Regions from separate parts of the Bradyrhizobium sp. USDA 3240 genome, predicted to be linked through region 2. Evidence: riboswitches for the same ligand, from Rfam matches in the RefSeq annotation. Region 2 holds a riboswitch; the other holds the start of a gene.
The links. Region 2 has a riboswitch for glycine ahead of ACVIGA_RS05125 (D-amino acid dehydrogenase). Riboswitches for the same ligand answer to the same signal wherever they lie in the genome.

Region 1 (7,518 bases), 160 kb from region 2:
TTCACGTGAAGAAAACGCGTCAAAAGAGGAATCTAAAGCCTCGTTCCGATTTGATCGGAACGAGGCTTTAGTCGCGGATGCCGCCGTCGGTCTCGTGCGGCGCCTGGGCGATCTCGCTGGCGGCAAGGTCACCACCGGCGGTGAGCGGATCGGCGAGCCGCACCTCCGCCGTCTCCCTGACATGGGCGGCGAGCGCCGGCATCCGCTCGATCAGGGCATGGAAGTCCTGCGCATCGAGCAGCAGCAGCTTGGTCTTCCGCATCGTCACTGTGCCGGAACGGTTGGTCCGCCGGAGCAGCGCGATCTCGCCGAAGAACGCGCCGTCGGCAAGCCGCACCCGCTGGCTCGGCAGGTCGATCTCGACCTCGCCGGCGGTGATGAAATACATCGACGACGCCGCATCGCCGCGCCGCACCAGCACCTCGCCTGCCTCGATGGTCTGTGACCGCAACAGCCGCATGATGTCGGCGATGTCGGCGGCGTTGAGGTGCGAGAACAGCGGCACCCGCGCCAGCATGCCCCAGGTCACGACGAAGTCGCGGCGCCGCACCTCGTCGGCGAACGCAGTCGAGACGATCGCGACGGGCAGCGCGATCATCGCAAAGCCGACCACGATCGCAACCACCGTGACGATGCGGCCGAGCGGCGTCACCGGCACGACGTCGCCGTAACCGACGGTGCCGAGCGTCACGATCGCCCACCACATCGCCTGCGGCATGGTGCCGAACTTGTCCGGCTGCACCTTGTGCTCGATGGCATAGAGCAGCGCGGCGAACAGCAGCACCGCACCGGTCAGGATCACGACGCAGCCGAACAGCGTGCGCCGCTCGGCATGCAGCGCCGCCAGCAGCGAGCGCATCGCGGTCGAATACCGCACCAGCTTCAGGAATGGCAGCATGCCGAACAGCACCAGCGCGGTCTTGTCACCGATCGCAAGCGCGATGGCCGACGGCAGGAAGGCGAGCAGGTCGATGACGCCGAGCGCCGAGAAGGCGTATTCCAGCCGTGCCTGCAACGGCGTCATGTCGCGCAGCGAGCGGCCGACCACACTCCAGAGCCGCGCGGCATATTCCAGCGCGAAGGCGATAACGGCGGCGATCTCGATCGCTGTGAACAGCCACCCGAACTGCGCATCGATCTCCGGCACCGACGCCAGGATCGCGGCCAGCACATCGACGGTGATGATCGCGACGACGAGCCGGACGAAGCGCGAGCCGACCGAATATGGCAGGTGGTCCTGCTCGAGCAGCTCGTAGAGACGCTCGCGCAGCCCGGGATCGCTGATCGTGGGCTTGAGCGGAGCCGTCGCCACGATCAGCCTCTCCGTCAGGCGCCGGCCATCGCTTGTTCAATTGCCGACAGCGCGGCGTCCGCCTTGGCGCCGTCGGGGCCGCCGGCCTGCGCCATGTCGGGCCGGCCGCCGCCGCCCTTGCCGCCGAGCACCTCGGAGCCCTTGCGCACCAACTCGACCGCGTTGAAGCGCGAGGTCAGGTCGGCGGTTACGCCGACCACGATGCCGGCCTTGCCGTCCTCGGTGACGCCGACGATCGCGACCACGCCGGAGCCGATCTGCTTCTTGCCGTCGTCGACGAGGCTCTTCAGGTCCTTGGTCTCGACGCCCTCGACCGCGCGTGCGAGCAGCTTGACGTTGCCGACCTCGCGAACGCCGGAGGCGGCACCGTTCGACGACGAACCGCCGCCCATCGCGAGCTTCTTGCGGGCATCCGACAGGTCGCGCTCGAGCTTCTTGCGCTCCTCCATCAGGGCTGCAATGCGCGCCGGCACGTCCTCGATCGAGGTCCGCAGCTCGGCCGCCGCGGCCTTCGCCAGCGTCATGGTATCATTGGCGTGCTTGCGCGCATGATGCCCGGTCAGCGCCTCGATGCGGCGGACGCCGGAGGCGACTGCGCTCTCGCCGGTCACCGAAATCAGGCCGATATCGCCGGTGCGGCGGACATGGGTGCCGCCGCAGAGCTCGACCGACCAGCCAAGCGCGTTCTGGCCGTGCTCGCGGGCGCTCTTGCCCATCGAGACGACCCGAACCTCGTCACCGTATTTCTCGCCGAACAGCGCGCGCGCACCGGCCTCGCGGGCATCGTCGACACCCATGATGCGGGTCGTGACCTCGTCATTCTCGAGCACGACGTCGTTGGCGATGTCCTCGACCCGGGCGAGCTCTTCCGGCGTGATCGGCTTCGGATGCACGAAATCGAAGCGCAGGCGATCGGGCGCGACCAGGGAACCGCGCTGCGCGATGTGATCGCCGAGCACCTGGCGCAGCGCCTCGTGCAGCAGATGCGTCGCCGAGTGGTTGGCGCGGATCGACGAACGCCTCGTGTGGTCGACCTCGAGCTGCAAGGCCGTGCCGACGTTCAGCGTGCCCTGCTCCACCGTGCCGACATGCACGAACAGGTCGCCGGCCTTCTTCTGCATGTCGGTGACGCGGAACTTGACGCCCTCGCCCGTGAGAATGCCGACGTCGCCGACCTGACCACCGGACTCCGCATAGAATGGCGTCTGGTTCAGCACGATCGCGCCGCTCTCGCCGGCCTTGAGGCCGTCAACCTCGGCGCCGTCCTTGACCAGCGCCGTCACGACGCCTTCCGCGCTCTCGGTCTCGTAGCCGAGGAATTCGGTTGCGCCGAGCTTCTCGCGCAGCGGGAACCAGATCGTCTCGGTCGCCGCCTCACCAGAGCCGGCCCAGGAGGCGCGCGCCTTCTCGCGCTGGCGGTTCATCGCGTCGGTGAACGAGGCCTGGTCGACGCTGATGCCGCGCGACTTCAGCGCATCCTGTGTCAGGTCCAGCGGGAAACCGTAGGTGTCGTACAGCGTGAACGCGGTGTCGCCGTCGAACATGTCGCCCTTCTTGAGGCCGGCGCTCTTCTCGTCGAGGATCGATAGTCCCCGCACCAGCGTCTTGCGGAAGCGGGTCTCTTCCAGCTGCAGCGTCTCCTCGATCAGCTTCTCCGCGCGCACCAGGTCCGGATAGGCCTGGCCCATCTCGCGGACCAGCGCCCAGACCAGACGATGCATCAGCGGCTCGCTTGCGCCGAGCAACTGCGCGTGGCGCATCGCGCGGCGCATGATCCGGCGCAGCACGTAGCCGCGGCCTTCGTTCGACGGCAGCACGCCGTCCGCGATCAGGAACGCCGAGGAGCGCAGATGGTCGGCCATCACCCGGTACGACGCCACGTTCTGCGCGTTCGGCCCATGGCCGAGGGCCGAAGCGGCCGCATCGATCAGATGGCGGAACAGATCGGTCTCGAACACGCTCTCGACGCCCTGCAGGATGCAGGCCATGCGCTCCAGCCCCATGCCGGTGTCGATCGAGGGACGCGGCAGCGCCACGCGCTCCTCCTTCGTCACCTGCTCGTACTGCATGAACACCAGATTCCAGAATTCGAGGAAGCGATCGCCATCCTCCTCCGGGCTGCCCGGAGGTCCGCCCCAGATATGCTCGCCGCGATCGATGAAGATCTCCGAGCACGGACCGCACGGGCCGGTATCACCCATCGCCCAGAAATTGTCCGAGGTCGGGATGCGGATGATGCGGTCATCCGAGACCCCCGCGATCTTCTTCCAGTAACCGGCCGCCTCGTCGTCGGTGTGGTAGACGGTGACGAGCAGCTTGTCCTTCTTCAGCCCGAAATCCTTGGTGATCAGATTCCAGGCGAGCTCGATCGCGCGCTCCTTGAAGTAGTCGCCGAACGAGAAGTTGCCGAGCATCTCGAAGAAGGTGAGATGGCGCGCGGTGTAGCCGACATTGTCGAGGTCGTTATGCTTGCCGCCGGCGCGGACGCACTTCTGCGACGTCGTGGCGCGCTGATAGCCGCGCTTCTCGACGCCGGTGAAGACGTTCTTGAACTGCACCATGCCGGCATTGGTGAACATCAGGGTCGGGTCGTTGCGCGGAACCAGCGGCGACGACGCCACGATCTCGTGGCCGTTCTCCTTGAAGAAGTTCAGAAATGTCGACCTGATGTCGTTGACGCTGCTCATGTTCATCCAATCGGAAAAAGGGGCCGGCCAGCCGCAAAAAGGCGTCATTTTCCGGCCGAACGCTTTTAGACATTGCCAGCTGCGGTGTCCAGAAACTGTGCAGGCAGATCATGGGCTTGCCGCGGCAGCACAAAGCCCATTGGATAGTTGTTGCAGCTGCGTTGACAGTCTTGGTGGCGCCGTGTTTTCTACCTACCTGTTACCCCGTCACGTCGGGAGAGACCGGCCTTACCGCCGGCGCCGAAGGAGCAACCGCCCCGGAAACTCTCAGGCAAAAGGACCGCGTGACGTCTGACATCTGGAAAGAGGCGCTGGGGTTCTCCCCGACGCGCCCGCCGACGGGATAATACTCTCAGGCACAGCGACAGATGGGGCTTTCTGCAGGTTTCTCAAGGGGAAATAGGTCCCCGGCGGGAACCGCGAGGGCCCTGTGATGCTTGCGCGCGAAACCTCTCCGCTGAAACAGACCCCGCTGCACGCGCTGCATCTGGCGCGCGGCGCCAAGATGGTGCCCTTCGCCGGCTACGACATGCCGGTGCAATACACGGCCGGCGTGATGAAGGAGCACCTGCACACCCGCAAGGACGCAGGCCTGTTCGACGTGTCCCACATGGGACAGCTCGTGCTGAAGGCCAAATCCGGTAAGGTCGGTGACGCGGCACTCGCGCTGGAAAAACTGGTGCCGCAGGACATCGTCGGCATCGCGCCGGGACGGCAGCGCTACGCGCAATTCACCAACGACGACGGCGGCCTGCTCGACGATCTGATGGTGGCGAATTTCGGCGATCACCTGTTTCTGGTGGTCAACGCCGCCTGCAAGGCCGAGGACGAGGCGCATCTGCGCGCGCATCTCTCCGAAGCTTGCGAGATCGTGTCGCTGGCCGACCGCGCGCTGATCGCGCTGCAGGGGCCGAAAGCCGAGTCGGCGCTGGCGAAACTTTGCCCAGATGTCAGTTCGATGAAATTCATGGACGCCGGACCGCGCCGCGTCGCCGACATCGACTGCTTCGTCTCGCGCTCCGGCTATACCGGCGAGGACGGCTTTGAGATTTCCGTGCCCGCCGACAAGGCGGAAGCCCTGGTCACCGCGCTGCTGGACAATCCCGACGTGCTGCCGATCGGGCTCGGCGCGCGCGACAGCCTGCGGCTCGAAGCCGGGCTTTGCCTCTATGGCCACGATATCGACACCACGACGACGCCGGTCGAAGGCGCGCTGGAATGGTCGGTGCAGAAGGTCCGCCGCAGTGGCGGCGCCCGCGCCGGCGGCTTCCCCGGCGCCGACAAGATTCTCACCCAGTTCGCACAAGGCGCTTCCCGCCGCCGCGTCGGGTTGAAGCCCGACGGCCGCGCGCCGGTGCGCGAAGGTGCCATGCTGTTTGCCGATCCGACCTCGACCGAGCAGATCGGCAAGGTGACCTCGGGCGGCTTCGGCCCGAGCCTCAACGCACCGGTTGCGATGGGCTATCTGCCGACATCGCTTTCCGCGCTCGACACGACCGTTTTTGCCGAAGTGCGCGGCCAGCGGCTACCGCTGAAGGTCGCCGCCACGCCCTTCGTTCCCAATACCTACAAACGCTAAACGCCAAAGGATCGATCCCCATGACGACGCTGTACACGTCCGACCACGAATGGCTCCGCATCGAGGGCGACGTCGCCACGATCGGGATCACCGATTACGCGCAATCGCAGCTTGGCGACGTCGTGTTTGTCGAACTGCCCAAGGTCGGCCGCAGCCTGAAGAAGGCCGAGGCCGCCGCCGTCGTCGAATCCGTCAAGGCCGCCTCCGACGTCTACGCGCCGATCACCGGCGACGTGGTCGAGGTCAACGAGGCGCTCGCGGCCGAGCCCGCGCTGGTCAATTCGGATGCCGGCGGCAAGGCCTGGTTCTTCAAGCTGAAGATTGCCGACAAGAGCGAGCTCGGCGGCCTGATGGACGAGGCCGCCTACGCCGCGCACACCGCCTGAGGATCAAGCCGAGGACCACGTCATGAACGCGCCCTTCAAGCCGATCAACGAAGCTGCCACCGATTTCGCCCGCCGCCACATCGGACCGTCACCGCGCGACGTCAACGCGATGCTGGAAACGGTCGGCGCCGCGAGCCTGCAGGCGCTGATGAATGAGACCCTGCCGGCGTCGATCCTTCAGAAGGCGCCGCTCGATCTCGGCCGGGCACTGAGCGAGACCGAAGCGCTCGCGCATATGAGCGAGCTCGCCACGCAGAACCAGGTGTTCACCTCGCTGATCGGCCAGGGCTATTCCGGCACCATCCTGCCCGCGGTGATCCAGCGCAACATCCTGGAGAACCCGGCCTGGTACACCGCCTATACGCCGTATCAGCCGGAGATCAGCCAGGGCCGGCTCGAAGCCCTGTTCAACTTCCAGACCATGATCTGCGATCTCACCGGCCTCGACGTCGCCAACGCCTCGCTGCTCGACGAGGCGACCGCGGCCGCCGAAGCGATGGCGCTCGCCGAGCGCCACTCGCAGGTGAAAGCGAAGGTGTTCTTCGTCGACAAGGAAGTTCATCCGCAGACGCTGGCGGTGATGCGCACGCGCGCCGCGCCGCTGGGCTGGGCGCTGGTGGTCGGCGATCCCCTGACCGAGCTCGACAAGGCCGACGTGCTCGGTGCCCTCTTGCAATATCCGGGCACGACGGGCGCGGTGCGCGACCTCCGGCCGGCGATCGCATCGCTGCGCGCCAAGGGCGCGCTTGCGATCGTCGCGGCGGATCTGTTGTCGCTGGCCCTGCTGACCTCACCCGGTGAGCTCGGCGCCGACATCGCAATCGGCTCGGCGCAGCGGTTCGGCGTGCCGATGGGGTATGGCGGACCGCACGCCGCCTACATGGCGGTGCGCGACACGCTGAAGCGCTCGTTGCCCGGCCGCATCGTCGGGCTTTCGGTGGATTCGCGCGGTGCACCGGCCTACCGACTGGCGCTGCAGACCCGCGAGCAGCATATCCGCCGCGAGAAGGCGACCTCCAACATCTGCACCGCGCAGGTGCTGCTCGCCGTGATCGCCTCGATGTATGCGGTCTATCACGGTCCCGAAGGCCTGACCCACATCGCACGCGGCGTGCATCGCCGCGCCACCGTGCTCGCCGCCGGCCTGCGCAAGCTCGGCTTTGCGCCGACCAGCGACGCCTTCTTCGATACGGTGACCGTCGAGGTCGGCGCGAAGCAGATCGAGATCGTCTCCCGCGCGCAGGCGGAGCGGATCAATCTGCGCATCGGCGCAACCACGCTCGGCATCGCGCTCGACGAGACCACGACGCCGGAGACGGTCGAGGCGGTATGGCGCGTGTTCGGCGGCAAGCTCAGCTTTGCCGAGATCGAGGCGGCCGCGCGCGAGGCGCTGCCGAAGGAGCTGCGGCGCACCAGCGCCTTCCTCACCCACCCGGTGTTCAACACCCACCGTTCGGAGACCGAGTTGCTGCGCTACATGCGCAAGCTCAGTGATCGCGACCTCGCGCTCGACCGCGCGATGATCCCGCTCGGCTCCTGCACGATGAAGCTCAA
Region 2 (7,518 bases):
CAGGTCCTTGTCGCCTTCCAGGATCGACAACGTGTCGAACGACGGGTTCTCCAGGAAATCGATGTCGCCGGATTGCAGCGCATTCATCGCCGTCTGCGCGTCGGCCATCGTGACCCACTCGACGCGGTCAACCTTCACGACCTTGCCGCCCGCGGTCCAGCTCGCCGGCTCCTTGCGCGGCACGTAGTCCGTGTTCTTGACATAGACCGCCTTCACGCCCGGCTGGAATTCAGCCTGAACGAATTTGAACGGGCCCGAGCCGATCTGCTCCGGGATCGGCTTGTCCGGCGGGGTTTCGGCCAGCCGCTTCGGCATCATGAAGGCAACGCGCGACGACGGCTTGCCGATCGAATCCAGCACCAGGCCGTAGGGCTCCTTCAGCTTCAGCGTGATCGTCTTCGCGTCGGTGGCCTCCAGGCTCGCCGTGAAGTCCATCAGCTTCTGGCCCATGCCGTCGACCTTGGCCCAGCGCTTCAGCGAGGCGACGCAGTCTTCGGCAGTCACCGGCGTTCCATCGTGCCACTTCAGGCCGTCGCGCAAAGTGAACGTGTAAGTGAGCTTGTCGTCGGATACCTTCCAGTCGGCCATCTGCGGCTGGATCTTGAAGTTGGAGTCGGTCGCCACCAGCGTGTCGAAAACCATGTAGCCATGGTCTCGCGTGATGTACGCCGTGGTCAGGATCGGATCGATGACGCGCAGATCCGAATGCATCACCGCGGTGATGGTCTTGCCCGCGGCCATGGCCTGCGGTGCAAGCGACAATTCCTGCGGCGCGAACGACAACGCTAGCGCCGTCAACGCAGCCGCTAGCGTGCGGTGCTTCCAACGCGAGATAGGCAACATGCAATTTCTCCTGACGTGTAACTGGTCAAAGCCGGCTTATTCGTTATGCATGCGGTTCGTTATTTAGGCGAACTAACATGCTGTATGGCTTGTGAAATCGAGACTTGCATCAAGCGCAATGCGCGTCAATCGGTTTTGGGCAGGATCAAACGTATACGAACGAATGAGCGGCGGGTGCAGCGCATTTGACTTTACAAACGCGTCTTCCGAGCTTTTCGTACGGCACGCGAACCCGTATCGGCGCGAACAAACAACAAGAGAGAAAAGACATGAACCCCGCCAATCTTCCTTTTGATTCCGAAGCGATGCTGCAGGGGCTGCGCAACTGGGTGGAATGCGAGAGCCCGACATGGGACGCGGCCGCGGTCGAGCGCATGCTCGACCTCGCCGCGCGCGAAATGGCGGTGATGGATGCGACGATCGAACGCATCGCGGGACGCCAGGGCTTTGCCGGCTGCGTCCGCGCCCGCTTTCCCCATCCGAAACAAGGTCAGCCCGGCATCCTGATCGCCGGCCATCTGGACACCGTGCATCCGGTCGGCACCATCGAGAAGCTGGCGTGGCGGCGCGAAGGCAACAAGTGCTTCGGGCCCGGCATCTTCGACATGAAGGGCGGTAACTATCTGTCGATCGAGGCGATCCGGCAATTGGCGCGCGCGTCCTTTACGACGCCGCTGCCAATCACGGTGCTGTTCACGCCCGACGAGGAGGTCGGCACGCCGTCGACGCGCGACATCATCGAGGCGGAAGCCGCACGCAACAAATACGTGCTGGTCCCGGAGCCCGGCCGGCCGAACAACGGCGTCGTCACCGGCCGCTACGCCATCGCACGCTTCAATCTGGAAGCTGTCGGCAAGCCGAGCCATGCCGGCGCGACGTTGTCCTCCGGCCGCTCCGCGATCCGTGAAATGGCCCGGCAAATCATAGCCATCGACGGCATGACCACCGAGGACTGCACCTTCTCGGTCGGCATCGTGCATGGCGGGCAATGGGTCAATTGCGTCGCAACGACCTGCACCGGCGAAGCGCTCAGCATGGCCAAGCGCCAGGCCGATCTCGACCGCGGCGTCGAGCGCATGCTGGCGCTGTCGGGTACGGCAAATGACGTGACATTCAAGGTGACGCGCGGCGTCACGCGCCCGGTGTGGGAGCCGGATGCCGGCACCATGGCGCTCTATGAAAAGGCAAAGCGTCTCGCCGCCGATATGGGTCTTGATTTGCCGCACGGCAGCGCCGGCGGCGGTTCTGATGGCAACTTCACCGGCGCGATGGGTATCCCCACCCTCGATGGCCTCGGCGTTCGCGGCGCTGACGCCCACACTTTGAACGAACATATCGAAGTCGAGAGCCTCGCCGAGCGCGGCCGCCTGCTGGCGGCACTGCTGGCGACGCTCGATTAACTCGATTTGCACTGCACAACACGTTGGCACTGCCGGACCGAAATTTAGCCTTGTCCAATTTTTTGGCTTCGCCTACGGTCCGGCCGTCCAACACGACGATGCGGGAGAGATCGAAGCGACAACATTCGTGTTGTGCTTCGGCGCCGACGGAGCAACCGCCCCGGAAACTCTCAGGCAAAAGGACTGTATCGTCAGGACGATCTGGAGAGAGACGGCATGGCCAAATGGAAACGGCCATGACGTCCACCGAAGGGGATAGTCTGCTATTGGGCCGAGGCCCAATGCGGATCAAGCTCTCAGGTACCGTGACAGATGGGGCGTCGAAACAGCCGGTTTCACCGGTGGTTCGGCGACTCTAACCCACGGGAGCCTGAAGACCACCATGCCTCACATCGCAATCATTGGCGCCGGCATCACCGGCGTGACGACGGCCTATGCCCTGCTCGAACGCGGCTACCGGGTGACTGTCCTCGACAGGCATCGCTACGCTGCGATGGAAACCTCATTCGCCAACGGCGGACAGCTTTCCGCCAGCAATGCGGAAGTGTGGAACAGCGCCGCGACCATCCTCAAGGGGTTGCGCTGGATGCTTCGAAGCGACGCGCCGCTCTTGATGAATCCGAAGCCGAGCTGGCACAAATATTCCTGGATCGGCGAGTTCGTCGGCCACATCGGCCGCTATCGCACCAACACCATCGAGACCACGCGGCTCGCAATCGAAGCGCGCAAGCATCTGTTCTCGATCGCCCAGCGCGAGAACATCGCTTTCGATCTCGAACGCCGCGGCATCCTGCACGTCTATCACGACAAGGCCGGCTTCGAGGCGGGCCTGCGCGTTAACACGCTGCTGCAGCAAGGCGGGCTCGACCGCCGGCCGGTGACGGCGGACGAAATCCGCAGCATCGAACCCGCGCTGCAGACCACCTGCTATGGCGGCTTCTTCACGCCGTCGGACGCCACCGGCGATATCCACAAGTTCACGCGCGGCCTCGCCGACGCCTGCATCCGCCGCGGCGCGAGCTTCGTCCATGAAGCCGACGTCGACGCGATCGCGCGCGGCGATGACGGTTTCCGCATCGGCTGGAACGATACCGCCTCGCACGATGCTGAGGTCGCTACGCGACACGAGTTGCAGGCGGACGGCATCGTGATTTGCGCCGGTGTCGCGAGCCGCCACTTCGCCGGCCTGCTCAACGACCGCGTCAACGTCTATCCGGTGAAGGGCTATTCGATCACCGTGCAGCTCGATGCGCCGCAAAGCCGGGACGCCGCGCCTACCGTCAGCCTGCTCGATGAAGCCGCGAAGATCGTCACCAGCCGGCTCGGCGCCGACCGCTTCCGCGTCGCCGGCACGGCCGAATTCAACGGCTTCAACCTCGACATTCGCGCCGACCGCATCCAGCCGCTGGTGGATTGGGTGCGGCAGCATTTCCCCGGTGTCGACACGTCGAAAGTCGTGCCATGGGCCGGCCTGCGCCCGATGATGCCGAACATGATGCCGGTGGTTCGCGCCGGACGGATTCCGGGCGTGTTCTACAACACCGGCCACGGTCATCTCGGCTGGACGCTGTCCGCCGCGACGGCGCAGATGGTCGCAGGGGCGATCGATGACTGGCGCGACCTCGTCACGCCCTCGATGGTGCCGTCGCCGGTCGATACGACCGAGACCACCCGCGCAGCTTTCCTCTAATTATCCGGCCGGCGAGGAAGAATATGAGCGTATTTGTGTGTAGCCAAGTCGGAATTCGCAGAGAAACACCGCATGACAACGACTAGCGTCACAATGGGGCAAAGCGCTTCAGCGCGGGAGGGGACAATGCGCATTGGGGTGGCGGACACGCGTGAGACGCTGACCAAGCCGGATCAGATTGCCGCGGAGCTGTGCGCGGCCGTCGATCGAAACTTCAACGATCAGGTCGCGTTCCTGTCGCGCATGGTGCAGTTCCGCAGCTTGCGCGGACAGGAAGCGCCGCAACAGGCTTGGCTGGCGGAGCAATTCGCAAAGCGCCGCTACGACGTCGATACGTTCAGCCTTGCCGACGTCAACCTGATGAGTCATCCGAAGGCTGCACCGATGGACGGCATCGACCTTGCCGGATCGCAGCAGGTCGTTGCGACGCTCGACAGCAAAGGCAGCGGACGCAGCCTGATCCTGCAAGGTCATATCGACGTGGTGCCGGAGGGGCCCGCCGATCTTTGGGAACAACCGCCGTTCTCGGGCGCCGTGCACGACGGCTGGATGTTCGGGCGCGGCGCGCAAGACATGAAGGCCGGTGTCTCGGCAATGATCTTCGCGCTCGATGCTATCAGAGACGCCGGCTATGCCCCGGGCGGACGCGTCCATCTGCAAACCGTGACCGAGGAAGAGAGCACCGGCAACGGCGCGCTGTCGACCTTGATGCGTGGCTATCGCGCCGACGCCTGCCTGATTCCCGAACCGACCGGACACACACTGACGCGCGCCCAGGTCGGCGCCGTCTGGTTTCGACTGCGCGTCCGCGGCACGCCGGTGCATGTCGCCTATTCCGAGGCCGGTACGAGCGCCATCCTGTCGGCGATGCACCTGGTGCGCGCATTCCAGGATTACACCAAGGCGCTCAATGCCCGGGCGCTCGACAACAGCTGGTTCCGCAGCGTCAAGAACCCGATCAAGTTCAACGTCGGGATCATTAAAGGCGGCGATTGGGCCAGTTCGACCGCGGCGTGGTGCGAGCTGGATTGCCGGCTTGGTCTCCTGCCAGGCGAGACACCGCAGCAGGCGATGCGTGGCATCGAGGAATGCCTGACCGAAGCGCACAAGGCCGACGACTTTCTGTCCGACAATCCGGCCGAGCTCGTGTGGAGCGGTTTTCAGGCAGACGCGGCGGTGTGCGAGCCTGGCAGCGAAGCGGAAGCGGCGCTGACTGCCGCGCATCACTCCGTATTCCAGGCCCCGATGCAGGAGCGCCTGTCCACCGCCGTCAACGACACCCGCTACTATTGCGTCGATTACGGCATCCCTGCCCTTTGCTACGGTCCGTACGGTATCGGCCCGCATGCGTTCAACGAACGCGTCGAGCTCGACAGCCTTCGCAAGACAACGCAGAGCATCGCACTGTTCGTCGCCAATTGGTGCGGCGTGGCGAAAGCGTGAATAGACTTCCCGTTTCAGGTCGGTGGCACATGGCGACATGTGCAATTCGAAATAGCAACTTCAGACCAAAGGAGGCTCCGACGGCCTGAACCGCGCCTTGATATGACGTCGCCATTGGCACAGTATTTGCCTGCAAATTCATCACGTTCGCGCTAGCCTTGAGACAAGACGCAGAAGCGCATGAGACACATCACGGGGACACCATGAGTATGATGCGGCCCAGCCTTCGCCTCGCACCGTCTGACGGCAGGAGATAGCAGCGATGATCGGCTATCTCCTCCGCCGAATCCTCGCCGCCATTCCCGTGATGGGCGTGGTGGCACTGTTCGTGTTTCTGTTGCTGCGGCTGACGCCGGGTGACCCGGCCGCAATTCTTGCCGGCGACAATGCGACACCGGAACAGCTCGACCGCATCCGCACCTCGCTTGGTCTCAACGAGCCGATCTACATCCAGTTTTATACCTGGGTCGCCAAGCTGCTGCACGGTGACCTCGGCGTCTCCCTGATCTCGAACAAGCCAATCCTCGAAATGATCGGTCCGCGCCTCGAGCCCTCGATCTCGGTCGCGCTCGCCACCATCGTCCTCTCGATCCTGGTGGCGGTGCCGCTCGGCGTGATCGCGGCGTGGAAACACGGCACCTGGATCGATCGCTTCGTGATGGGGCTCTCCGTGCTCGGCTTCTCGGTGCCGGTGTTCGTGATCGGCTATGTGCTGATCCAGGTGTTTGCGATCGATCTGCGCTGGGTGCCGGTGCAGGGCTTCAAGAGCATCTCGGCCGGCTTCGGTCCGTTCTTCGAACGCATCATCCTGCCAACCTGCACCCTCTCCTTCATCTATGTCGCGTTGATCGCGCGCATGACGCGGGCCTCGATGCTCGACGTGCTGGGCGAGGACTACGTGCGCACCGCGCGCGCCAAGGGCATCGGCGAGAGCGGCGTACTGATGCGCCATGCGCTGCGCAACGCCGCGGTTCCGGTCATCACCGTGATCGGCTCCGGCTTCGCGCTGCTGATCTCGGGCGTCGTCGTCACCGAGAGCGTGTTCAACCTGCCCGGCATCGGCCGCCTCACCGTCGATGCGGTGCTGGCGCGCGACTATCCGGTGATCCAGGCCATGATCCTTTTGACATCGGGTATCTATGTCGCGGTCAATCTCTTGATCGACCTCGCCTACACCCTGCTCGATCCTCGCATCCGGTACTGAGCAATGGCGATCGAAACCCTTCCCGAATCCTCTATCCCCGTCACCCGGCCGTTCCGCGTCAAGTTCGGCTTCCTGGCGTCGACGCCGATCATCGCGGTTGCGACGATCTGCCTCGTCCTGATCATCCTGATGGCGATCTTCGCGCCGCTCCTTGCGCCTCATGATCCACTCTTGCTGACGCCGTCGCAGCGGCTGAAGCCGTCGAGCGCGCAATACCTGCTCGGCACCGACGCCTACGGACGCGACCTGCTGTCGCGCGTCATCTACGGCGCACGGATCTCGCTGCTGATCGGGCTCGGCGCCGCCGTCTGCTCGATCGCCATCGGGCTCTTGATCGGCCTCGTCGCCGGCTTCTTCCGCTGGGTCGATGCGGTGATGATGCGCGTGATGGACGGCTTGATGGCGATCCCCGCGATCCTACTCGCGATCGCCGTGGTGTCGCTGTCGGGCGCCAGCATCTGGACCGTGATGATCGCGATCACCATCCCCGAGATCCCGCGCGTGGCGCGGCTGGTGCGCTCGGTGGTGCTAACCGCGCGCGAGGAGCCCTATGTCGAGGCCGCGATCTCGCTCGGCTCGAGCCTGCCGAAGATCATGTGGCGGCATTTGATGCCGAACACGATCGCGCCGCTGATCGTGCAAGGCACTTACGTCTGCGCATCCGCGATCCTGACCGAGGCGATCCTGTCGTTCCTCGGCGCCGGCATCTCGCCGGAAACGCCGACCTGGGGCAACATCATGGCCGAGGGCCGTGCCTATTTCCAGGTCAAGCCGTCGCTGATCTTCTGGCCGGGCCTGCTGCTCTCGATCGCCATTCTCAGCGTCAACCTGATCGGCGACGCCGCGCGCGACGCGCTCGATCCCCGCATGAAACAGCGTGAGGGCAAATGATGGCTTCGATGCCAATTGAAGCCGTCATCCCGGGGCGGTGCGAAGCA

Region 1: it holds a riboswitch for glycine, as region 2 does, so the genes downstream of both, gcvT (glycine cleavage system aminomethyltransferase GcvT) here and ACVIGA_RS05125 (D-amino acid dehydrogenase) in region 2, are expected to answer to the same signal.

The regions. Positions count from the first base shown of each region.
Region 1 is NZ_JBSSGD010000002.1:1,101,838-1,109,355, forward strand. It holds gene ACVIGA_RS05925 (cyclic nucleotide-gated ion channel) at 68-1,315, opposite strand; gene alaS (alanine--tRNA ligase) at 1,327-3,999, opposite strand; glycine riboswitch at 4,203-4,291, shown strand; gene gcvT (glycine cleavage system aminomethyltransferase GcvT) at 4,433-5,578, shown strand; gene gcvH (glycine cleavage system protein GcvH) at 5,599-5,964, shown strand; gene gcvP (aminomethyl-transferring glycine dehydrogenase) at 5,987-7,518, shown strand, end outside.
Region 2 is NZ_JBSSGD010000002.1:937,896-945,413, forward strand. It holds gene ACVIGA_RS05115 (ABC transporter substrate-binding protein) at 1-843, opposite strand, end outside; gene ACVIGA_RS05120 (M20/M25/M40 family metallo-hydrolase) at 1,113-2,243, shown strand; glycine riboswitch at 2,335-2,439, shown strand; glycine riboswitch at 2,443-2,557, shown strand; gene ACVIGA_RS05125 (D-amino acid dehydrogenase) at 2,626-3,933, shown strand; gene ACVIGA_RS05130 (ArgE/DapE family deacylase) at 4,060-5,376, shown strand; gene ACVIGA_RS05135 (ABC transporter permease) at 5,639-6,580, shown strand; gene ACVIGA_RS05140 (ABC transporter permease) at 6,584-7,471, shown strand.